3 regions of the Kitasatospora terrestris genome follow, and region 3 is predicted to be linked to each of the others. Evidence: riboswitches for the same ligand, from Rfam matches in the RefSeq annotation. Region 3 holds a riboswitch; each other region holds the start of a gene.

Region 1 (7,793 bases), 2.0 Mb from region 3:
GCCGCCGCCGCCGGGGACGTCCGCCGCGCTGTGCATGATGTCGTCGATCAGACCGTAGGCCTTGGCCTCCTCCGGCGTGAACCAGCGGTCACGGTCGGAGTCGGCGGTGATCTGGTCGAAGGACTGGCCGCTGTGCTGGGCGATCAGCTCGGACATCCGCTTCTTGGTGCGGAGCAGCTGCTCGGCCTGGATCTTGATGTCGGTGGCCGAACCGCCGAGGCCGGCGGAGGGCTGGTGCATCAGGATGTTGGCGTTCGGCAGCGAGAAGCGCTTGCCCTTGGCGCCCGCGGTCAGCAGGAACTGACCCATCGAGGCGGCCATGCCCATCGCGATGGTGACCACGTCGTTCTTGATGTACTGCATGGTGTCGTAGATCGCCATGCCCGCGGAGATGGAGCCGCCCGGGGAGTTGATGTAGAGGTAGATGTCCTTCTCCGGGTCCGCGGCCAGGAGGAGGAGCTGGGCGGTGATCTTGTTGGCGATGTCGTCGTCGACCTGCTGGCCGAGGAAGATGATGCGCTCGTTGAGCAGCCGGTTGTAGACCTGGTCGCCCAGGCCGCCGAGCACGTCGCCGGCGGCGGCGTGCGGCGCCATCAGGCCAGGCATCTGCATCTGCGGGAACGTCACTTAGCCACCTGCTCAGTCGATCTGCTTGTGTGTCGCTGTCTATGGACCCTAACGCGCAGGCCCGGTCCCGGAATCCCTCACGCAGACCTGTTCGCTGTGAGCGCAGGGTGAGGGCCGGACAACGCAGTGGGCCCGGACACCAGGAGGTGTCCGGGCCCACGGCCGGATGTCACGGCGAGGCTCAGGCCTCGGTGGTCTCCTCGGCGGCGGCAGCCTCCTCGGTGGAAGCCTCCACCGCGGTCTCGGTCTCGTCCTCGTCGTCCTCGAAGGTGACGACCTCACCGTTGGTGTCGGTGACCTTGGCGGACTCGACCACGGCGGCCAGCGCCTTGCCGCGGGCGACCTCGCCGACCAGCAGCGGAACCTGGCCGCCCTGGACGACCTGCTGCGCGAACTGGTCCGGGGTGAGGCCCGAGCCGGCGGCACGGCGGATGAGGTGCTCGGTGAGCTCCTCCTGGTTCACGCCCAGCTCCAGCTTGGCGACGATCGAGTCCAGGACGAACTGGGTCTTGATGCCCTTCTTCGCCTGCTCCTCGGTCTCCGCGTCGTAGGCCTCGCGGGTCTTGTCCTGGGAGGCCAGGTAGGTGTCGAGGGTCAGGCCCATCGGCTCCAGCTGGTGGTGCTCCAGGTTGTGCTTGCGGGTCTCGACCTCGTCCTTGAGGAGCTTCTCCGGGTAGTCCATCTCGACCCGGGTCAGCAGCTCGTCGAGGACCTTCTCCTGGGCCTGGGTGGCCTGGTCGAACTCCTTCATGCGCTCGAGGCGCTTGCGGGAGTCGCCGCGGAGCTCCTCCAGGGTGTCGAACTCGCTCGCCAGCTGGGCGAACTCGTCGTCGAGCTCGGGGAGCTCCTTCTCCTGGACGGTGGTCACGGTGACGGTGACCTCGGAGCTCTTGCCGGCCTGGGTGCCGCCCTTGAGCTCGGTGGTGAAGGTCGCGGACTCGCCGGCGGACAGGCCGACCACGGCCTCGTCGATGCCCTCGAGCAGGCGGCCGGAGCCGATCTCGTAGCTCACGCCGGTGGCGGTGCCGTCCTCCGGCACCTCGCCGTCGACCTTGGCCTCCAGGTCGACGACCACGACGTCGCCCTCGGCGGCGGCGCGCTCGACGTCCTTCACGGAGGAGAAGCGCTCGCGGAGCTGCTGCAGCGACTTCTCGACGTCCTCGTCGGAGACCTCGATCGGGTCGACGACGACCTCGATCTCGGAGAACTCCGGCAGGGTGATCTCCGGGCGGACGTCGACCTCGGCGGTGAACTTGAGGTCACCGCCGTCGACCAGGGTCTCGACACCCTCGATGTTGGTGATGTCCGGCTGGCCCAGGACGTCGATCTTGCCCTCGTCGACGGCCTGCGTGTAGAAGCGCGGCAGCGCGTCGTTGACGGCCTCCTCCAGCACGGCACCGCGGCCGAACCGCTGGTCGATCACGCGGTTCGGGATCTTGCCCTTGCGGAAACCCGGGACGGTGACCTGCTGGTTGATCTTCTGATACGCCGCGTCGAGGCTGGGCTTCAGCTCCTCGAAGGGCACCTCGACGGTGAGTCGAACCCGGGTCGGGTTCAGAGTCTCGACGGCGCTCTTCACGGTGGGGTCTCCTATGGGGCTTGCGGTCAGGGCGATAGGCGGTTGGAGCTGCGATGGGAATTTCGGCTTCCGTACTACCGCCAACGCCCCATCCTACCGGTACCACGAAAGCCGCTGTGTACCCCACGGGCACCAGGGGGCGCACCCGCCCGACGGCCGGTACGACAACAGGGCCCCGCCCGCCGGACGAGACCCTGCCGCACTGTCGGGGTGACCGGATTCGAACCGACGGCCTTCCGCTCCCAAAGCGGACGCGCTACCAACCTGCGCCACACCCCGTGGTGCCGAGAGGAAGAGTACACGTCGGCCGTCCACCGCCCGTGGTCATATCGGCGCCCGCACGAGCGAAAGCGGTGTGCATTCCACCGACCCGACCAGGTACGCTAGCGACGTCCTCGTGACCGCCTCGGCGGCCCGGGGGCGAGCTGTGCCGCCGACGGCGGCCATGCGGGTGTAGCTCAATGGTAGAGCCCCAGTCTTCCAAACTGGTCACGCGAGTTCGATTCTCGTCACCCGCTCCGCGCAGAACGGCCCCGGCTGCCCCAGGCAGCCGGGGCCGTTGCCGTTCCCGCTGGTCCGGCCGGGTGCGCCCACGGCCCCGGGCACCCCTCGCGGGGCGGCCGGGGCCGTGTGTGGTGACTGCGCCGTCTACCGCAGGGGTCAGACGCTGACGCCGTGCGCCGCCAGGTAGGCGACCGGGTCGATGTCCGAGCCGTAGCTCGGGGTGCTGCGGATCTCGAAGTGCAGGTGCGGGCCGGTCACGTTGCCGGTGGCACCGGACAGGCCGATCTGCTGACCGGCGGAGACGCTCTGGCCGGCCGAGACCGAGATGGACGACAGGTGGGCGTACTGGGCGTACTTGCCGTCGGCCAGCTTGATGATGACCTCGTTGCCGTAGGCGCCGCCGTTGCCGGCGGAGACCACGGTGCCGGCGGCGACGGCCTTCAGGCTGGTGCCGGTGGAGACCGGGAAGTCGATGCCGGTGTGGTAGCCGCTGGACCAGTTGGAGCCGGCCGCGTGCCACGCGGTGGTGTGGTGCACGGAGACCGGGGCGACGTAGCCGGAGGCGTTGGAGGACGCCGCGGCGGAGGACGCCGGGGTCGACGAGCCGGTGGCGGCCTTCGGGGTGGCCTTCTTCGCGGTCGAGGTGGTGGTCGACTGCTGGGTCTGCTTCGGCGCGGACTGCTGCTTGGGAGCGGTCTGCTGCTTCGGCTGCTCGGCCGGGGCGGCGGCCGGAGCGGCCGCGGCGGCACCGCCGACGGTCAGCTTCTGGCCCGGGTAGATCAGGTTCGGGTTGGAGCCGATGACCGAGTGGTTGTCCTGGTAGAGCTTCTCCCAGCCGCCGTCGACGTGCTGGGCGGAAGCGATCTTGGACAGGGTGTCGCCGGCGACGACCGAGTAGTCGTGCGACGCGGCGGCGGCCGGAGCGGTGTCGGCGGCCGGGGTGGCGGCGACGGCCGGGGTCTCGGCGGCGGCGGCGGCCGGGGCGCGGTGGCCCTCGTGGGCGTGGCCGGTACCGTGCGCGCTGGCGGCGGTGACCGGGAGGCCGACCGCGGCACCGGCGACACCGGTGGCGATGGCGATGCGGACGATGGTCTTCAGGCGGGGCTTGCGGTGCTTGCCGTTCGCGGACATGAAGAATTCCTCTCCGACGCCTACGAGGTGAGCTGTCGGGTTCGGACGAGAGTTGCCCGGCCGCGCTAGGCACGGCTTCACCCCGAGCCGTCCCCGGTGTTCCGGGTACGGCGACTTACCTGTGGGTCCCCCGCTCCTGCCGAGAACGGTTATCTGGTCGGCACCGGGCAGCGGCAGGACTAGGCGTTCCACCCGGTGGCCCACCCGGACGATCCGCCCGGGCTGCGGTGAAGCAAAGCCGACGCCGGGCACCCGTGGCAAGCGTCGGCCCCGCCGGGACGGAGGTCCCGACGGGGCTGACGGACCGGCAGGTCACCACCCGCGCACACGGCCCGACCGAGCGCTTACGGGATCATGACCCTACGTACACCAACCATTAACGCAGCGGCATATTCGGCACCGTTCGGACGCGATCACTCACCCCCGGTCACCGCACGGGTGACGCTGCTCACCCCGCGATCGAGGAGATGGCCTTGGCGAGCGAGTTCAGGAAGTCCTGGATCGGCTGCGCCGCGGTGGACTGGCTCACCATGAAGCCGAACAGGGCGGCGACGATGGCATGGCTGGTCTTCAACTGCTTGTTGCGGATGAAGATCACCATGATGATGCCGAACAGGACCAGGGCGGAGACGGAGAAGGCCACGCCGGACTCACTTCCTCGATTCATGGCGGGGGTTCGTGAGGCGGAAACCGGCCCCTACCCCCCGTGTCCCCACCAGTCCATCCGGACTCAGTGTGGTCGCTCGTGCGGACTCCGTAAAGGACTTGCCGGGCAACCGGTCGGAAGATCCTGCCATCTGAGACCGGTTTCCGCCGTCCGAGACGATAGCGGAAGGCATATGACGGGCCGTCGACGGCCGGTTGCCGTCACCGGGACGGGAGAGAAAAGGGCAGGCCGACCGCACCGGAGCGGGTACGTCCGAAGCGCCGTCAGGTTTGGCCGAAGATCACCACCCGCTCTTGACACCGGGTCGCCCACGGGCCACGGGCCGGCCGCCGGACCGCTACTGGCGCCAGATCAGCAGGACGGCGCGGTCGTCGTTGACGTCCTTGGCGACGGTGTCGATCAGCCGGGTCGCCGCGCCGCCGCGGGCCGACTCGGTCTGGGCGGCCGCCGCGACCAGCCGGTCGGACTCCCCCATCAGCCGGTCCATGCCCTCGGTGAGATCGCGCCCGGGCAGCTCCACCATGCCGTCGGTGCACAGCAGCAGCAGGTCGCCCGGCCCGAGCCGGCCGCGCACGCCCTCGAACTTGGCGCCGTCGTAGACCCCGAGCAGCGGGCCCTCGGCCTCCTTGACCTCCCATCGGCCCGCCCCGGCCAGCCGGTGCATGCCCGGCAGGTGGCCGGCCGAGAGCAGCTCGTACTCGCCGGTGTCCAGGTCGAGCACCAGGTGGACGGCGGTGGCGAAGCCCTCGTCCCAGTCCTGGCGGAGCAGGTAGCCGTTGGCGGCGGGCAGGAAGTCGTGCGCGGGGAGCGAGCCGAGCAGGCCGCCGAAGGCGCCGGAGAGCAGCAGCGCCCGGGAGCCGGCGTCCATGCCCTTGCCGGAGACGTCGGCGAGCACCGCCTCCAGCACCCGGCGGCCGCTGCCGGTGCGGGTGGCGACCACGAAGTCGCCCGAGAAGGACTGGCCGCCGGCCGGGCGCAGCGCCATGTCGGCGTGCCAGCCCGCGGGCAGGTCGGGGACGCGGCTCTGCACCCGGATCCGCTCGCGCAGGTCGAAGAGCATGGTGGAGCCGCCGCGCCAGGGCACGCCGACCCGGCGGCGGAACTGGGCGACCAGGAGTCCGGCGATGCCGACCGCGCCGACCACCAGGGCGGCGCCGGGGGTGACCCCGTAGACGTACGACTCGGGGCGTTCGCTGGCGACCTTCTCGCCGGTGTGGATCAGCGACTCGGCGATCAGCCCGAACGCGGCGGCCGCGTAGAGCAGCACCAGGGTGCCGGGGCGCAGCAGCAGGGCTCCGGCCAGGACCGGCAGCACCAGGGCGGTGGGCGGGCACCAGTCCGGGAAGAGCACGTTGGCCAGGACCAGCAGCGGGACGGCGAGGGCCAGCGCGGTGAAGGCGAGCCAGTCGGCGCCGTCGCCGCGGAAGTAGTCCACGCCGGTCCGGCGCAGGCGGACACGGACCCGGTAGAGCTTCGCGCGCCACCGGGCCGTCACGGGCTCCCGCGCCGCTCTGCCGGCCGGGCCCGTCGCAGTCGTCCGGGGCGTGTCGCCCTGCGTGCTGCCGGCCATGGGGTCCGACCTTATCCACCGGGGCGGGTGCCGTCGACGGGGTGGGCGGGGTCGGCGGCGATGTTCCGGGAGCTGTTCAGCGGGTTTCAGCCGACTGAGGGGGGTTCTGGTGATAGCTGTGGCGTATGACATCTCACCACCCCGACCTGTCCGTGCGCCCGCTCGCCGCCGAGGAGTGGGACGGCTGGTTCCGTGTGCTGGAGCTGGCCTTCGGCGGTTCCGAGGAGGAGCCGCAGCAGCGGGAGCTGTGGCGCGAACTGACCGAGGTCGACCGCGCGCTGGTGGTCTGCGACGGCGACCGGCCGGTCGGCGGTTGCAGTGCGTACAGCTTCCGGATGGCGGTGCCGGGCGGCGCGGTGCTGCCGGTCGCCGGCGTGACCATGGTGGGGGTGCTGCCCACCCACCGCCGGCGCGGGGCGCTGACCGCGCTGATGCGGCGCCAGCTGGACGACGTCCGGGGCCGGGGCGAGGCGCTGGCGGTGCTGACCGCGTCCGAGCCGCCGATCTACGGCCGGTTCGGGTACGGGCACGCCACCAGCCGGCTCGGCTTCACCCTGCCGCGCGGCCGGGTGGCGGTGCACCAGCCGGCCGGCCCCGAGGTGCGGCTGCGGCTGGCCGACCCGCGCGAGGCGCTGCCCGCGTGCGAGGAGCTGTACGCCGGCCTGGTGCCGCTGCGGCCCGGCATGCTGGAGCGGCGGCCCGGCTGGGAGGCGCTCGCGGTGCTGGACGCGCCGGGCGGGCGCGGCGGCCACTCGCCGCAGATGTGCGTGCTGGCCGAGGACCCGGCGGGCGGCCGGCTGCTGGGGTACGCCCGCTACGCGATCCGCCCGGATTCCGACGACGCCGGTCCGGCCGGGGTGGTCCGGGTGGACGACGTGGAGGCGACGCACCCGGCGGTGTACGCCCGGCTCTGGGCCTACCTGCTGGACCTGGACCTCACCTCCACGGTGACCGTCCGCACCCGACCGGTGGACGACCCGCTGGTGCACCTGGTCTCCGACCCGCGCCGGATCGTGCCCAAGCAGCGCGACGGCCTGTTCGTGCGGCTGGTGGAGGTGGCCGCGGCGCTGGAGCAGCGCGGCTACGCGACGCCGCTGGACGTGGTGCTGGAGGTGACCGACGGCTTCTGCCCGTGGAACGCCGGCCGTTGGCGGCTGAGCAGCGCGGGTCCGGGTGCCGGGGCGAGCTGCGTGTGGACCGATTCGGCGGCCGATCTGCGGCTGGACGTCCGCGAGTTGGGGGCCGCCTACCTGGGCGGGAGCACGCTCGCGGCGCTGGCCCGGGCGGGTCTGGTGGAGGAGGTGCGCGAGGGGGCGCTGGCGGAGGCGTCGCGGGCCTTCGCCTCGGACGTGGCGCCCTGGCTGCCGCACGGGTTCTGAGCCGGGCTCGACTCCCGTGCGGCAGCGGGTGGTTGGAGGGGCGGTGCGGGATCAGCCCTGCGGGTGGTGGGCCGGGATCGGCGGGAGCTCGCCGGTGGTCTCGTACTCGGAGAGCATCTCGATCCGGCGGGTGTGCCGCGGCTCGCCGCTGTACGGGGTGTTGAGGAAGATCTCGACGAACTTGGTGGCCTCCTCGACGGTGTGCATCCGGCCGCCGATCGAGATCACGTTGGCGTTGTTGTGCTCCCGGCCGAGCGAGGCGGTCTGCTCGCTCCACGCCAGGGCGGCACGGACGCCCTTCACCTTGTTCGCCGCGATCGCCTCGCCGTTGCCGGA
Region 2 (7,793 bases), 1.4 Mb from region 3:
CTGCGCCGTCTCGCTCGCCGGCCACCTGGTCCGCTGCACCTTCCCGGCGGGACTGCCGGCGCTGCGGACGGCGACCGCGCTGATCCCGGTCCGGGTGGACGCGCACGTGCCCCCCGGCACGAGGGCCGAGGGGCGCGTACGGGTGACGGGCGCGGACGACGCCGATCAGCGGAACGACCGGACGGCGTTCACGCTCACCGTGAGCTGACTAGCGGTAGACGCGCACCCAGTCGGCGGCGAAGCTGATCGGCGCGGAGCCGGACGCGGCCGGGTGGTACTGGCCGGCGCTCAGCGACAGGTTGAGGATCAGGTACGCGGACCAGCCGGTGCCGACCCCGGTGCCGTCGGAGAACACCTTCTTGCCGTTGACGTACCAGTCGACCGAGTCGGCGCCGTAGTAGGTGCCGATGGTGACCCACTGGTCCTTCGCGATGGCGCTCGCGTCGGTGTAGTACTTCGAGCCGGACTTGACGTGGTTGGTCAGCTCCAGCAGGTTCGGGTTGTCCGGGTGGTACTCGAAGGAGTCGATCTCGCCGTTGCCGTTCTTCCAGGTCCACAGGGCGGGCCAGGCGCCGGTGCCGGCGGGCAGCTTGACCCGGGTCTCGGCGTAGTCGCCGGTCTTCACCTGGAAGCCCTGGGAGGAGTACTCGGTGGTGAGCAGGCCGGTGTCCCAGGCCTGCTTGCCGTTCTCCAGGGTGTGGCTGGACGGCTTGGCGGTGAAGGTGGCGACGCCGCCGGAGACCTGGACGCCGCTGGTGGTCAGCCAGTCGAGCTTGTTGTCGTCCGGGTTGTGGTTGCCGTAGCGGTAGGCGCTGGACTTGTCGCCGGTCCACTTGGAGCCGTACGCGATGGCGCTGTCGAACTCCTCGGACCAGGTCAGTGCCTTGCCCGGGATCGGCGAGCCGGTGGCCGCGGCCGGGGTGGTCGGCGCGGTCGTCGGCGTGGGGGCGGCCGTGGGCGTCGGGGTCGGCGTCGGCGCGGGGGTCGGCTTGACGGTGGGGGCGGGCGCCGGGGCCGGGGTGGCGGCGCCGGCGGCGGCCACGGTGAGGGTGCGCGAGGGCAGGTTGTGCCAGGCGTTCGCCGAGTCCTGCCAGAAGCCGAACTGGGTGTAGGTGCCGGCCGGCAGGGTGCGGGCGGCGCTGGTGAAGGTGGTGCCGCCCGGGCAGATCTGCACGTTGCTCGCGTTGCCGGGGAAGTCCAGGTTCCGCCCGGCGGCGTCGCGCACGCCGACGCCGAGCGTCTTGGCGGTGAAGCAGGACGAGGAGTGGACGGTCAGCGAGGCGGTGGTCGGGACGGCGGCGGTCATCGACTCCGGGGCGAGGCGGTCCTGGGTGACGGTCGCGGCGGTGGACGTGGTTCCGGCAACGGTGGCGGTCGTGGGGGCCGCGGTCGTCGGGGCGTTCCAGACGGACGGGGTGGTCCAGGCGGACGGGTTGAACCAGGCGGCCTGGGCGCTGCCGGCGAGCGGCGCGCCGATCAGGGCGGCGGCACCGGCGACGGCGCCGATGCGGGCAGGACGGGAGAGGCGCATGACGGGGTTCCTCCGCGACGCCTGCGAGGTGAGCTGTCGGGTTCGGGCCCTGAGGCGGCCCGGCCGCGCGTGCGTGCGGCTTCACCCCTAGCCGTGTCCGGCCGTCCCGGAGGGAGCGGAGGGCATGGCGACGTACCTGTGGGTCCCCCGCTCCTGTCCAGTGGTGGTCAGCGAAAGCCCCCGGCGGGTGGACAGGATTCGGCGTCCCGGCGGCGGCGTGCCCGGTGCGAGCACCCGAGCAGGCTAGACAGATTGTCGACAGAGCGACAACCGGCCCGGGAGAGACAAGCGTCACACCGCGGGCCGGCGGGATCGCCCTGGTCAGGTGAGCCAGGAGGTGATCTGCTGGACGGCGGCCGGGGCCCAGGCGAGCTCCATGTGGTTGAGGCCGCCGAGCAGCGCGGTGCCGCCGACGGTGGGGATGCCGGTGGTGTCCAGGGCGCTGGCCGTGAACACCAGGCCGTCGCTCGGGCCGCGGCCCTCGTTGAGGATCCCGGGGATGTCGGCCGAGCCGCCGGCCAGCAGGTAGCTGCGCACCGAGGCGGGGACGCCGGCCCGCTGCAGCGCGGCGATCAGCGACCCGGCGTCGATCGCGGCCTGGATGCCCTGGCCGGAGGTGTAGAAGCCCTGGCCGCCGTAGTAGGTGGTCCACCAGTCCTGGGCGGTGGAGTCGAGGCCGTACCGGCCGTCCCAGCGGGCGAGCAGCTGGCGCTGGCCGGGGAAGCAGTCGTACCCGCCGCTGGGCAGCACGCCGAGGCAGGGCTGCGCGGTGTAGCTGCCGTAGCAGGTCATGTACAGGTGCGGGGAGGGCGCGTTGGCGGTGCCGCCGCAGGCCGGCCAGGTGGCCGGCGAGAAGGCCCAGCCGTGGGCGTACGTGTAGTCCAGGCCGCCGTGCGGGCCGCCGAGGGTGATCAGGCGCCGGACGTCCCCGGCGTAGGCCCAGCCCCAGGACGGCCGGACCGAGGAGACGTACGCGCGGGCCGCGACCTCGCCCTTGCTCCAGGCGACCACGTCGACCTGGGTGACCCCCAGCCTGGCCCGGACCAGCGCGATCGCGTCGCCGACCGCCTGGGCCTGGAGCAGGTTGTCGCCCTGCTTGTGGGCGAAGCCGATCGCGAAGACCCGGTGGCCGGAAGCGGCCAGGCTCTGCGCCAGGCCGGTGGAGGGGCAACTGGCCGCGCCGCAGCTGCCGGTGGCGCCGGGGTCGGCCCAGGCCCGGTCGGCGTTGTCGTTGGCGCCGTGCACCAGCAGGACGGGGGTGGCGATCGGGCCGGTGTTCCAGCCGGTGGCGCTGTGGAGCAGGAAGCGGCCGGAATAGGGCTGCCGGACGCCGCCGAACCAGGTCAGCCGGGCGCCGTCCTGGTCGCCGCGGCCGTCCGGCGGGTACTGCTCGGCGCGGAAGCCGGTGGTGGTGTCCAGGTAGCGCTCGACCCGGTCCCAGCCGTTGCCGGGCGCGGTGAAGACGGCCTCCTGCGTGAGGTACGGGGGCGCGGCGGCGTGGGCGGAGACCGTGCCGACGCCGACGTCGAGCAGCAGCAGGGCGGCGGTGAGCAGGGCGGTGCACAGGGACCTGACGGGGTGGGGCATCAGGGGTCGCCTCCTCGGGGGCGGCAGGGTGGCGTGGAGTCAGGTCACGGTAGGCGCGGCGCGGCCCCGGACCCATGTGACAGGACCACACCGAGCGCTCGCTGCTGATGGCGGACCGCCACAAGTCCCCTGGGTTCCCGGCGAGTTACCCGAAGATGAAAAATTGCGGCAACGCCTTTCGCGCGGACCTGACAAGCCTCCACACTGACTCACATGCGAATCACTCTACGCGCGTTGAAGACCCGCGCCGCTTCCGTCGTCGCCGTCGGCGTGCTGACCCTGGCCCCGACCGCCGTGTTCGCCACCGACGCCCACGCCACCGTCTCCGGGAACGTGTGCCGCACCGCCCTGCCGAGCCAGGCCCGGGACACCCTGGCCCTGATCGACAAGGGCGGCCCGTTCCCCTACTCGCAGGACGGCGCCGTCTTCCAGAACAGAGAGGGCGTCCTGCCGGCCAAGTCCAGCGGCTACTACCACGAGTACACCGTGATCACCCCGGGCAGCTCCACCCGCGGCGCCCGACGGATCGTCACCGGCGCCGTCTACCACGAGGACTACTACACCTCGGACCACTACGCGACCTTCTACAAGGTCAACTGGAGCTGCTGACCCGAGCGCTTCTCCCCCGCCCGCCCGCCCCGCTTCCCCCGGGGCGGGCGGGCCCTTTTCGTCGCGGTCGGTCCGCGACTCTTTACGTGGCGTTGACGGCTCGGTACGCTCCCCGCAACATCTTGCAGGAACTTGCGCAAGAGGACCCTCATCCCCCACCCGACAGGCCGCGCCCCCAATCGCGGCCCGCCACGAGGAGTCCCCTGTGGACCATCGACCCCGCCGCGTGCGGCGGCGCCATCCGATCCTGGCCGTCCTCGCGGTCATCGCCGGCCTGGTCGCCGCGCTGCTGCCGGCCATCACGGCGCACGCCGCCACCACCGCCACCGTCTACTACAAGCCGGCCGCCGGCTGGACCGCCGTCAACCTCCACTGGGCCCCCACCGGCGGCGCCTGGACCACCTCGCCCGGCGTCGCCATGACGCCCGCCTGCACCGGCTGGTACAGCAGGACCGTCGACCTCGGCACCGCCACCGGCCTGCAGGCCACCTTCAACAACGGCTCCGGCACCTGGGACAACCGCGGCGGCGCCAACTACCAGCTCGGCAGCGGCATCTCGGCCGTCTCCGGCGGCACCGTCACCACCACCGACCCGTGCGCCGCCGCCACGCCCACCTCCGCCACCGTCTACTACTGGACGGCCACCAAGAACTGGTCCGCCTACTACCTGCACTGGGCGGCCACCGGCGGCACCTGGACCACCTCACCCGGCACGAGGATGGCGGCCGCCTGCACCAACTGGGTCAAGCTCACCGTCGACCTGGGGACCTCCCCGACCTGGCAGGCGACCTTCAACAACGGCGCCGGCACCTGGGACAACAACGGCGGCACCAACTACCAGCTCGGCACCGGCCTGATCACCGTCAAGGACGGTGCGGTCGCCCACTCCGACCCCTGCGCCGACGCCCCGCCGCCGGCCACCGGCACCCCGGCGACCGTCTGGTACTCCACCGCCACCGTCGGCTGGTCCACCGTCAACCTGCACTGGGCGCCCACCGGCGGCACCTGGACCACCGCCCCCGGCATCGGCATGGACGCCGCCTGCACCGGCTGGGTGAAGAAGACCGTCGACCTCGGCACCGCCACCACCTGGCAGGCCGCCTTCAACAACGGCAACGGCACCTGGGACAACAACAACGGCGTCAACTACCAGCTCGGCGCGGGCAACTCCACCGTCAAGGACCGCACGGTGACCGCCTCCGCGACCGACCCGTGCGCCGCCGTCGTCCCCGACACCACCGCGCCGAGCGTGCCCACCGGGGTCACCGCCACCGCCAACGCCACCGCCGTGGTGCTCACCTGGACCGCCTCCACCGACAACACCGGCGTCACCGGCTACCAGGTCACCCGCACCGGCGGCACCAAGGGCACCTCGGTGGTCAACACCACCTCCACCGTCTACTCGGAGACCGGCCTGGAGGCCGCCACCGCGTACTGCTGGACCGTCAAGGCCCTGGACGCCGCGGGCAACCTCTCCGCCGCCTCGGCCCAGTCCTGCGCCACCACCGGGAGCGCTCCCCCGCCCGCCGCGGGCGGCACCCCGCTCGGCGGCGACCCGCGCAAGAACCCGATCTACTTCGTCCTCACCGCCCGCTTCAACGACGGCGACAGCGCCAACAACCGCGGCGGCAGCCAGGACGTCAAGTCCGGCAACGCGGCGGGCGGCGACCCGATGTTCCGCGGCGACTTCAAGGGCCTGGTCGACAAGCTCGACTACGTCAAGGGCCTGGGCTTCTCCGCGATCTGGATCACCCCGGTGGTGCTCAACCGCTCCGACTACGACTACCACGGTTACCACGGCTACGACTTCTACAAGGTCGACGCCCGCTTGGAGTCGGCCGGCGCCTCCTACCAGGACCTGATCAACGCCGCCCACGCCAAGGGCATCAAGATCTACCAGGACGTGGTCTACAACCACAGCTCCCGCTGGGGTGCCAAGGGCCTGTTCACGCCGACCGTGTACGGCGTGCGCGACAGCCAGTGGTCCTGGTACTACGACCAGCCGAACGCGAACTTCACCTACGACGGCCTGACCGTGGACCCGGTCTCCGGGAAGTCGTACTACAACGGCGACATGTGGTCGACCGCCGAGCCGGCCGGCAACACCTGCGTCAACTGGGGCAAGGCCACCGCGTACAAGAGCGCCGAGGGCTACACCATCTACAACTGCCAGTGGCCCAACCCCACCTCCGGCATGTTCCCGAAGGCCCTCTACCACCAGTGCTGGATCGGCAACTGGGAGGGCGAGGACTCCCGTTCCTGCTGGATCCACGAGGACCTGGCCGACTTCAACACCGAGAACGCCGTCGTCCAGCAGTACCTGATCGGCGCCTACAACAAGTACATCGACATGGGCGTCGACGGCTTCCGGATCGACACCGCCGTGCACATCCCCCGGGTCACCTGGAACCGGCGCTTCCTGCCCGCCATCCACGACGAGGTCAACCGCAAGTTCGGCGCCGACAAGGCGGGCAGCTTCTACGTCTTCGGCGAGGTCGGCGCCTTCGTCAACGACAAGTGGAACCGCGGCTCGGTCAACCACTCCGCGCAGTTCTACACCTGGAAGGAGCGCAAGGAGTACACCACCGACGACGTGCAGGCCGCCCTCGACCAGTACGACTACGAGGAGCAGCTCGGCACCGGCGCCCAGCCGACCAGCAACAACGCCTTCCTCAGCGGCAACAGCTACCACGCGCCGGACCACAGCCGGTTCAGCGGCATGAACGTCATCGACATGCGGATGCACATGAACTTCGGTGACGCCTCCAACGCCTTCAACAACGGCAAGGACTCCGACGACAGCTACAACGACGCCACCTACAACGTCGTCTACGTCGACAGCCACGACTTCGGCCCCAACAAGTCCAGCACCCGCTACGCGGGCGGCACCGACGCCTGGGCCGAGAACATGGCGCTGATGTGGACCTTCCGCGGCATCCCCACCCTGTACTACGGCTCGGAGATCGAGTTCCAGGCCGGGAAGCAGATCGACTGCGGCCCGACCTGCCCGCTCGCCACCACCGGCCGCGCCTACTACGGCGACAGGATCGCCGGCACGGTCACGGCCTCCGACTACTCGGTGGTCTCCTCGGCCACCGGGGCGGTCGCCGACACCCTGTCCAAGCCGCTGGTCAAGCAGGTGCAGCGGCTCAACCAGATCCGCCGGGCGATCCCCGCCCTGCAGATGGGCCAGTACTCCACCGAGGGCGTCACCGGCGACATGTCCTTCAAGCGCCGGTACACCGACGCCGCGAGCGGCGTCGACAGCTTCGCGCTGGTCGCCGTCACCAACGGCGCCACCTTCACCGGCATCCCCAACGGCACCTACAAGGACGCCGTCACCGGTGACGTGAGGACCGTCACCAACGGCACCCTGTCCGTCGCCGCCTCCGGCAAGGGCAACCTGCGGGTCTACGTGCTCGACCTGGGCGGGAAGAACGCCGCCCCGGGCAAGATCGGCACGGACGGGCCGTACCTGAAGTAACCGGATGGCGGACCCGAAGTCCGCTAGGTTGGTGGGTGCGGCCGGGACTCGGCCGTACCCACCGACCGCTTTTCTCCAGAGGACGAGCCCAGACCATGACCGCCGCCCTGCCGGGCTTCGCCGGCCGCACCTACCTCTTCGAGGTCGACAACGGCGCCGCCTTCCGCAACGCCTACTCCGCCGACGGACGGCGGCTGCGCTGGGAGGGCCTCGGCGAGTCCGCCGGCCAGTGGGAGGACGTCAGCCTCCATGTCGCCGAGGTCGCGCCGCTGGTCTACTTCGTCAGCTGGACCGAGAAGAGCGGCATCACCGTCAGCCACGTCATGGACCTCAACGCCCTCACCGTCAAGGTCTTCTGGACCTGGGAGGGCGAGGGCGGCCGGGTCGGCGAGCTCCACACCGGGACCCTCACCCCGGCGTAGCCGCCCACCGCGGCGCCTCGTCGTCCGGGTCGTCCGGGCTGGTGAACCGGAACGGCACGCCCAGGTGCTCGGCCAGCGCCCGGCCGGCCCGCTGCGCGGCCACCGAGTACGGCAGGCGGTGGGCCTCGGCCTCGGCGGTGCCCAGGTACTTCTCCGCCGT
Region 3 (7,793 bases):
GGATGCTGGTGGAGGCGGCGCCGGTGCTGTGGCTGGGCAGTGCGGACGGTGACCCGGGGCTGACGGACGCGCTGGCGCGGATCTCGGTGGAGGAGGCGGGCCGGGTGCCGGAGATCGAGGTGCTGCCGGGCTCGTACGACCTGCCGGGTGCGCGGCTGCTCGACCTGGCGTCGGTGATGGACCGGCTGCGTTCGCCGGGGGGCTGTCCGTGGGACGCCGAGCAGACGCACGCGAGCCTGGTGAAGTACCTGGTGGAGGAGGCGTTCGAGCTGGTCGAGGCGATCGAGGAGGGGGATCGGGAGACCCTGCGCGAGGAGCTCGGCGACGTGCTGCTCCAGGTGTTCTTCCATTCGCGGATCGCCGAGGAGCACCCGGACGACCCGTTCTCGATCGACGACGTGGCCGGCGACATCGTGGAGAAGCTGATGTACCGGCACCCGCACGTCTTCGGTGACGTGGAGGCGTCGGGTGCGGCGCAGGTCGAGGCGAACTGGGAGCAGTTGAAGGCGGCCGAGAAGCAGCGGGAGTCGGTGCTCGACGGGGTGCCGGCGGGGCTGCCGGCGCTCGCGTACGCGGCGAAGCTGGTCTCCCGGGTGCGGCGGGCCAACTTCGTGGGCGTGCCGGACGGCGCGTACGAGCTGCCGGCGGAGCTGACCGAGCGGTCGGCGGGCGACCTGCTGCTCGCGATCGCCCAGCGCGCGTACGACGCGGACGTGGACGTGGACGCCGCCCTGCGGGCCGCCGCCCGCCGCTACCGCGCCGCGGTGCGACAGGCCGAGGGCCTCAACCCGTAGTGACCCGCCGGGCTGCGGTCACCAGCGCAGCCCCGGGGCCCCGGGCGCCGGGAGCGGGATGCCGGGAGCGGGACGCCGGGGGCCGGGGGCCGGGGGCTAGGCGACGGCGGCCGGCTCCGGGCTGCGCCGCTGCTGCGGGACGACCTCGCCGATCGCCTCGCCGAGCAGGGCGAGGAGGTCGGCGAGCGGGTCGAGGTGGTCGGGGAGGTCGGCGAGCTGGACGATCCGCTCGCCGTCGGGGCCGGCGACCGCGAAGAGGTCGATCGGGCCGAGGTGCTTGACGGCGGTGGAGACCAGCGCGGCGATGTCGCTGGGGCGGTGGATGTCACCGGAGACGCCGACGACGTGGCAGTCGGGCCGGTCGAGTTCGGTGGCGAGGTCCTCGGCGACGCCGGGCCGCAGGTCGGCGATGAGGAGGCGGGCGGCGCCGGCGGCGGTGAAGCGGCGGGCGAGTTCCGCCCCCGAACCTCCGTCGAGCACCGCGATGACCACCACTGCCCCGGTTACCCGCATGGACTGCTCCTCCTTGAGACGCCCGGTGGCCGGTCCGCACGCCGCCCACCAACGGTTGTCGGAGGATCGTAGGCACGCCACGACCCTCCGCAACAGGGATTACCCGCCAGGTGACCAGACTCACGCAGGTCGGGGCACCGGATACCGTCAAGGCATGTCCCACACGCCCGAGACCACCCGCCCGGAGCTCTTCACCTGGGAGTTCGCCGCCGATCCGTACCCCGCGTACGCGTGGTTGCGCGAGCACGCGCCGGTGCACCGGACGACCCTGCCGAGCGGAGTGGAGGCGTGGCTGGTGACCCGGTACGCGGACGCGCGGCAGGCCCTCGCGGACAGCCGGCTCTCCAAGAACCCCGCGCAGCACAACGCGCATGCTCATCGCAGCGGCCGGGTCGGCATCCCGGGCGAGCGCCAGGCGAACCTGATGACGCACCTGCTGAACATCGACCCGCCCGACCACACCCGGCTGCGGCGGCTGGTGTCGAAGGCGTTCACGCCGCGCCGGGTGGCGGAGTTCGAGCCGCGGGTGCAGCAGCTCACCGACCGGCTGATCGACTCCTTCGCGGAGCGCGGCTCGGCGGACCTGATCCACGAGTTCGCGTTCCCGCTACCCATCTACGCGATCTGCGACCTGCTGGGTGTCCCGGCCGAGGACCAGGACGACTTCCGGGACTGGGCCGGGATGATGATCCGGCACCACGGGGGGCAACGCGGGGGTGTCGGCCGGGCGGTGAAGCGGATGCGCACGTACCTGGCCGAACTCATCCACCGCAAGCGGGCGGACCTCGGGGACGACCTGATCTCGGGGCTGATCCGGGCCAGCGACCACGGCGAGCACCTCACCGAGAACGAGGCCGCCGCGATGGCGTTCATCCTGCTCTTCGCGGGTTTCGAGACCACCGTGAACCTGATCGGCAACGGCCTGTACGCGCTGCTGCGCAACCCGGGGCAGCGCTCGCTGCTGCAGGAGTCGCTGGCCCGGGGCGAGAGCGGGCTGTTGGAGACCGGGGTGGAGGAACTGCTGCGCTACGACGGGCCGGTGGAACTGGCGACGTGGCGGTTCGCGACGCAGCCGCTGTCCATCGGCGGGGTGGACGTCCCGGTCGGCGACCCGGTGCTGGTGGTGCTGGCGGCGGCGGACCGCGACCCGGCCCGGTTCGCCGGGGAGAACACCCTCGACCTGGCCCGCGCCGACAACCCGCACCTGGGGTTCGGGCACGGCATCCACTACTGCATCGGCGCGCCGCTGGCCCGGCTCGAGGGGCAGCGGGCGCTCGCCACGGTGCTGACCCGGCTGCCCGATCTGCGTCTTGCCGCCGACCCGTCCGAACTGCGCTGGCGGGGCGGTCTGATCATGCGCGGCCTGCGCGAACTGCCGGTCTCCTTCACTCCGGTGCACGCCTGACGGCGCGTCGTGTCGCGGGGGCTGAATGCGGATCAAACCGGACGTACCTGCATAGTTCGTACCCGAGTTGTGACGCTTCGTAATTCTTGCGTGATACCGGTGATATGAGCTTGTGATTGATCGTCGGATCTGCCTACTCTCCCTCTGCTCGCAGCCGCGGGCCCCGGGTGCGGAACGCCGAATCCTGTCCGCCGCGCCGCAGGGAATCCGACAACGACCCGGACAGGGGCGGGGGAACCAGGTTTGACGCCGTCCCCCACGGCTTGGGGTGAAGCCGCCTTCCCGGCGGCCGGGCCACCTCCCGGTCCGAACCCGACAGCTCACCTCGCAGGCGTGCGGAGAGGATTCGCCATGCTGTTCACCGGTTCCGGCCGCCACCGTCGCAGTACCAAGGCCGAGAAGGCCATCGCCGCCGCGGGCGTCGCGGGCGTGGGTCTGGCCCTGCCCCTGCTGACCGCCACCGGCGCCCAGGCCGCCCCGGTCTCCGTCTGGGACAAGGTCGCGCAGTGCGAGTCCGGCGGAAACTGGTCGATCAACACCGGCAACGGCTACTACGGCGGCCTGCAGTTCAGCTCCTCCACCTGGAAGTCGTTCGGCGGCGGCCAGTACGCGCCGCGCGCCGACCAGGCGAGCAAGGGGCAGCAGATCGCCGTCGCCGAGAAGGTGCTCGCCTCGCAGGGCCCCGGCGCGTGGCCGGTCTGCTCGAAGCGCGCGGGCCTGACCAAGGGCGGGTCGTCGGCCCAGACGGACACCGCCTCGCGCTCCGAGACCCGCGCGGCGGCCCCGAAGGCCGCGACGCCCAAGGCCGCGACGCCGAAGACCGCGACCCCCGAGGCGGCGGCGCAGGGCGCGACGTCGCAGAGTGCGCCCCGGGTTGTGCCGCAGGGCGCCCAGGCCCCGGCCGCCGCCGGCGGCGGCTACACCGTGCGCCCCGGTGACACGCTGTCCGGCATCGCCGCCGCCCAGCACGTGTCCGGCGGCTGGCAGAAGCTGTACGAGTCCAACCGTCCGGTGATCGGCGGCAACCCGGACCTGATCATGCCGGGTCAGGTCCTGTCGTTCTGACGGCTGCGGGAGCGGGCACTCCGGACCGTCCGGCGTGCCCGCTTTTGCGGGGCATTCAGATGAACTACCGGCGAGTAGCGCGCCACACGGTGAGACGGGACGAAGGTCAACGTGGACCGGAAGCCCGGGACGGTTAGGCTCTGGTCGTAACGACTACACATCCGCTTCCGCTAGGAGATGCCTCGTGCCGTCCATTGATGTCGTCGTAGCCCGCGAGATCCTCGATTCCCGCGGCAACCCCACGGTCGAGGTCGAGGTCGGCCTCGACGACGGCAGCACCGGCCGTGCCGCTGTCCCGTCGGGCGCGTCCACCGGCGCCTTCGAGGCGCTGGAGCTCCGCGACGGCGACAAGAACCGCTACTTCGGCAAGGGCGTCGAGAAGGCCGTCCTCGCCGTGATCGAGCAGATCGGCCCGGAGCTGGTCGGCTACGACGCGACCGAGCAGCGCCTGATCGACCAGGCCATGCTGGACCTGGACGCCACCCCGGACAAGTCCTCGCTCGGCGCCAACGCCATCCTCGGCGTCTCGCTCGCCGTGGCGCACGCCGCCTCCGAGGCCAGCGACCTGCCGCTGTTCCGCTACCTGGGCGGCCCGAACGCGCACGTCCTGCCGGTCCCGATGATGAACATCCTCAACGGCGGTTCGCACGCGGACTCCAACGTGGACATCCAGGAGTTCATGATCGCCCCGATCGGTGCGGAGTCCTTCTCGGAGGCCGTCCGCTGGGGCGTCGAGGTCTACCACACCCTCAAGGGCGTCCTGAAGGAGCGCGGCCTGTCCACCGGCCTCGGCGACGAGGGCGGCTTCGCGCCGAACCTGGACTCCAACCGAGAGGCCCTGGACCTCATCACCGAGGCCATCAAGAAGGCCGGCTACGTGCCGGGCAAGGACGTCGCGCTCGCGCTGGACGTCGCCGCCTCCGAGTTCTACAAGGACGGCGCCTACCAGTTCGAGGGCAAGGCGCTCTCCGCCGCCGAGCTGATCGAGTACTACGCCGAGCTGGTCGCCGCGTACCCGCTGGTCTCCATCGAGGACCCGCTGGACGAGTCGGACTGGGACGGCTGGAAGGCCATGACCGTCAAGCTGGGCGACAAGGTCCAGCTGGTCGGTGACGACCTGTTCGTCACCAACCCGGCCCGCCTGGCCCAGGGCATCGAGACCGGCACCGCCAACGCGCTGCTGGTGAAGGTCAACCAGATCGGTTCGCTGACCGAGACCCTGGACGCCGTGGAGCTCGCCCAGCGCAACGGCTACCGCTGCATGATGTCGCACCGCTCCGGCGAGACCGAGGACGTCACCATCGCCGACCTCGCCGTCGCCACCAACTGCGGCCAGATCAAGACCGGCGCCCCGGCCCGCTCCGAGCGCGTCGCCAAGTACAACCAGCTGCTGCGCATCGAGGAGATCCTCGACGACGCCGCCGAGTACGCGGGTCGCGGGGCGTTCCCCCGCTTCAAGCACGAGGGCTGAGCCAGCCTGACCGGTGCCCCGGCTCCCACCGCGTAGGGTGGGGCCGGGGCACCGGCATGTGCAGGAGGGGTACGAGATGGCCAAGTGGAGGATCCCGGGGCTGGCGGCGCGGCCGCGCTTCACCAGCCGCGCCACCGTGCTGGTGCTCGTCCTGTGCTCGCTGATCGCGATACTCGCGTATCCCACCCGGCAGTTCATCGCCCAGCGCTCGGAGATCGCCGCGCAGCGCGCCAAGGCCGAGCAGGCCCGGCAGCAGGTCGAGGAGCTGCGCCGCGAGCGGGCCCGCTGGCAGGACCCGGAGTACGTGAAGGCGCAGGCCCGCGAGCGGCTGCACTACGCGCTTCCGGGCGAGACGCCGTTCGTCTCGGTGGACCCCAAGCCCACTTCGGACGGCCGGCCCCCCGCCGCCGGTGCCGTGGCCGGTGTCCGGCCGAAGGCCGCCAAGCCCTGGTACGCCGAGCTCTGGGATTCGGTCGATCTGGCCGACACCGCCCAGCCGGGTACCGAACCCCCCGCATCCCACTGACAGACAGACCGCTGATGACCAACGAACCCGCTGCCGTTCCCGACTCCGACATCGCCGCCATCGCGGCCCAGCTGGGCCGCGTCCCGCGCGGCCTGCGCGCGGTGGCGCACCGCTGCCCGTGCGGCAACCCGGACGTGGTGGAGACCGCGCCCCGGCTGCCGGACGGCACGCCGTTCCCCACGCTGTACTACCTGACCTGCCCCAAGGCGGCCTCGCTGATCGGCACCCTGGAGGCCGAGGGCGTGATGAAGGACCAGACCGCCCGCCTCGCCGAGGACCCGGAGCTGGCCGCCGCCTACCGACGCGCCCACGAGGACTACATCGCCCGCCGGGACGCGATCGAGGTGCTGGAGGGCTTCCCGAGCGCCGGCGGCATGCCGGACCGGGTGAAGTGCCTGCACGTGCTGGTCGGCCACTCGCTGGCCGCCGGCGAGGGCGTGAACCCGCTCGGCGACGAGGCGCTCGGCATGCTGGAGGACTGGTGGGCCAAGGGCCCGTGCGTCTCCCCGGCCGAGGTCGAGGCCGCGGGTGCGCGGGTCCTGAAGAACCGCGCCAAGGGCGAGGACCACGCGGCCGTGATCGCCGCCAAGCAGCAGAAGACGGCCGAGCGCGCCGAGAAGAAGCGCCAGGCGGAGGAGGAGCAGAGTTGACCATGACGCGCGTGGCCGCGATCGACTGCGGCACCAACTCGATCAGGCTGCTGATCGCGGACCTGGACCCGGAGACCGGTTCGATCACCGACCTGGACCGCCGGATGGTCATCAACCGGCTGGGCCAGGGCGTGGACAGCACCGGCCGGCTCCACCCGGAGGCGCTGGAGCGGACGTTCGCCGCCTGCCGCGAGTACGCGGCGCTGATCGCCGAGCACGGGGTCGGTCCGGACCGGATCCGGATGGTCGCCACCTCCGCGTCCCGGGACGCCGAGAACGCCGCCGAGTTCACCGACGGCGTCCGGGAGATCCTGGGCGTCACGCCGAGCGTGGTGAGCGGTGACGAGGAGGCCCGGCTGTCCTTCACCGGCGCCACCAAGGAGTTGACCGCCGGCCCGCACAAGCCCCCCTACCTGGTCTTCGACCTGGGCGGCGGCTCCACCGAGTTCGTGCTGGGCGCCGAGGACGTGCAGGCGGCCCGGTCGGTGGACATCGGGTGCGTGCGGCTGACGGAGCGGCACTTCGCGGGTGCCGGGCTGCCGACCCAGGCGCAGATCGCCGCCGCGCAGGCCGACGTGCTGGCCGCCCTGGACGAGGCCGCGAAGACGGTGCCGCTGGACGCCGAGGCCACCCTGGTGGGCCTGGCCGGCACGGTCACCACGGTGGCCGGCATCGTGCTCGACCTGCCGGAGTACCGGTCCGAGCGGATCCACCACGCGCGGCTGACCGTCGAGCAGGTCCGGGAGACCACCGCCCGGCTGCTCTCCTCGACCCACGACGAGCGGGCCGCGATCCCGGTGATGCACCCGGGCCGGGTGGACGTGATCGCCGCCGGGGCGCTGGTGCTGCTGGAGATCATGGAGCGGACCGGGGCCTTGGAGCTTCTGGTCAGCGAGCACGACATCCTGGACGGGATCGCCTGGAGCATCGCCTGACGCGTGTCGGCGGAAAAGGTTCGTGAATTTCTTCACATGACGAACCATGCTTTCGTCGCACCCAGGTGTCCGGTCCGTCCGATATGTGGGACCGAAGGCTCTGTCGGCGGGTCTGCCAGCGGATCGCAGGCCAGGCCCGCCGACGGCCGGGTAAATCGAAAAAGCGGCCGGGAACCCGCGCCCCACCTGGATCGTTGCTGCTCAGCGGGGCTCCGCGTGTCCGACCGCTCACCGCGGGCGCCCGGCGGCGGTGAGCCGAAGGCCCCGACCGGCTTGTGCGGGCGCGTAGTGTAGCACCCGCTGTCCAGCACCTTGTGACTCCCCTCACGAAGTGCCGGTCGGGAGGGGGTGGATACTTTCGGATATGAGCACCACGGAGCGTCCTCGCATCCTCATTGTCGGCGGTGGTTACGTCGGCCTGTATGCCGCGATGC

The links. Region 3 has a riboswitch for cyclic di-AMP ahead of ABEB06_RS22720 (transglycosylase family protein). Riboswitches for the same ligand answer to the same signal wherever they lie in the genome.
Region 1: linked by a shared signal. The riboswitch ahead of ABEB06_RS13275 (M23 family metallopeptidase) and the one ahead of ABEB06_RS22720 (transglycosylase family protein) in region 3 are both predicted to bind cyclic di-AMP.
Region 2: linked by a shared signal. The riboswitch ahead of ABEB06_RS29165 (glycoside hydrolase family 16 protein) and the one ahead of ABEB06_RS22720 (transglycosylase family protein) in region 3 are both predicted to bind cyclic di-AMP.

The regions. Positions count from the first base shown of each region.
Region 1 covers NZ_BAABIS010000001.1:2,878,514-2,886,306, forward strand. Annotated here, with positions in the region: gene ABEB06_RS13255 (ATP-dependent Clp protease proteolytic subunit) at 1-606, opposite strand, end outside; gene tig (trigger factor) at 809-2,206, opposite strand; tRNA gene ABEB06_RS13265 (tRNA-Pro) at 2,412-2,485, opposite strand; tRNA gene ABEB06_RS13270 (tRNA-Gly) at 2,654-2,724, shown strand; gene ABEB06_RS13275 (M23 family metallopeptidase) at 2,867-3,841, opposite strand; cyclic di-AMP (ydaO/yuaA leader) riboswitch at 3,844-4,002, opposite strand; gene ABEB06_RS13280 (hypothetical protein) at 4,290-4,508, opposite strand; gene ABEB06_RS13285 (SpoIIE family protein phosphatase) at 4,846-6,078, opposite strand; gene ABEB06_RS13290 (GNAT family N-acetyltransferase) at 6,204-7,457, shown strand; gene ABEB06_RS13295 (ribose-5-phosphate isomerase) at 7,509-7,793, opposite strand, start outside.
Region 2 covers NZ_BAABIS010000001.1:6,353,906-6,361,698, reverse strand. Annotated here, with positions in the region: gene ABEB06_RS29170 (hypothetical protein) at 1-208, shown strand, start outside; gene ABEB06_RS29165 (glycoside hydrolase family 16 protein) at 209-1,531, opposite strand; cyclic di-AMP (ydaO/yuaA leader) riboswitch at 1,535-1,714, opposite strand; gene ABEB06_RS29160 (esterase/lipase family protein) at 1,853-3,118, opposite strand; gene ABEB06_RS29155 (guanyl-specific ribonuclease) at 3,332-3,727, shown strand; gene ABEB06_RS29150 (carbohydrate binding domain-containing protein) at 3,933-7,211, shown strand; gene ABEB06_RS29145 (MoaF-related domain-containing protein) at 7,307-7,633, shown strand; gene ABEB06_RS29140 (hypothetical protein) at 7,620-7,793, opposite strand, start outside.
Region 3 covers NZ_BAABIS010000001.1:4,909,192-4,916,984, forward strand. Annotated here, with positions in the region: gene ABEB06_RS22705 (nucleoside triphosphate pyrophosphohydrolase) at 1-794, shown strand, start outside; gene ABEB06_RS22710 (SDR family NAD(P)-dependent oxidoreductase) at 891-1,307, opposite strand; gene ABEB06_RS22715 (cytochrome P450 family protein) at 1,462-2,712, shown strand; cyclic di-AMP (ydaO/yuaA leader) riboswitch at 2,917-3,060, shown strand; gene ABEB06_RS22720 (transglycosylase family protein) at 3,064-3,777, shown strand; gene eno (phosphopyruvate hydratase) at 3,962-5,248, shown strand; gene ABEB06_RS22730 (FtsB family cell division protein) at 5,325-5,774, shown strand; gene ABEB06_RS22735 (DUF501 domain-containing protein) at 5,789-6,424, shown strand; gene ABEB06_RS22740 (Ppx/GppA phosphatase family protein) at 6,427-7,359, shown strand; gene ABEB06_RS22745 (NAD(P)/FAD-dependent oxidoreductase) at 7,724-7,793, shown strand, end outside.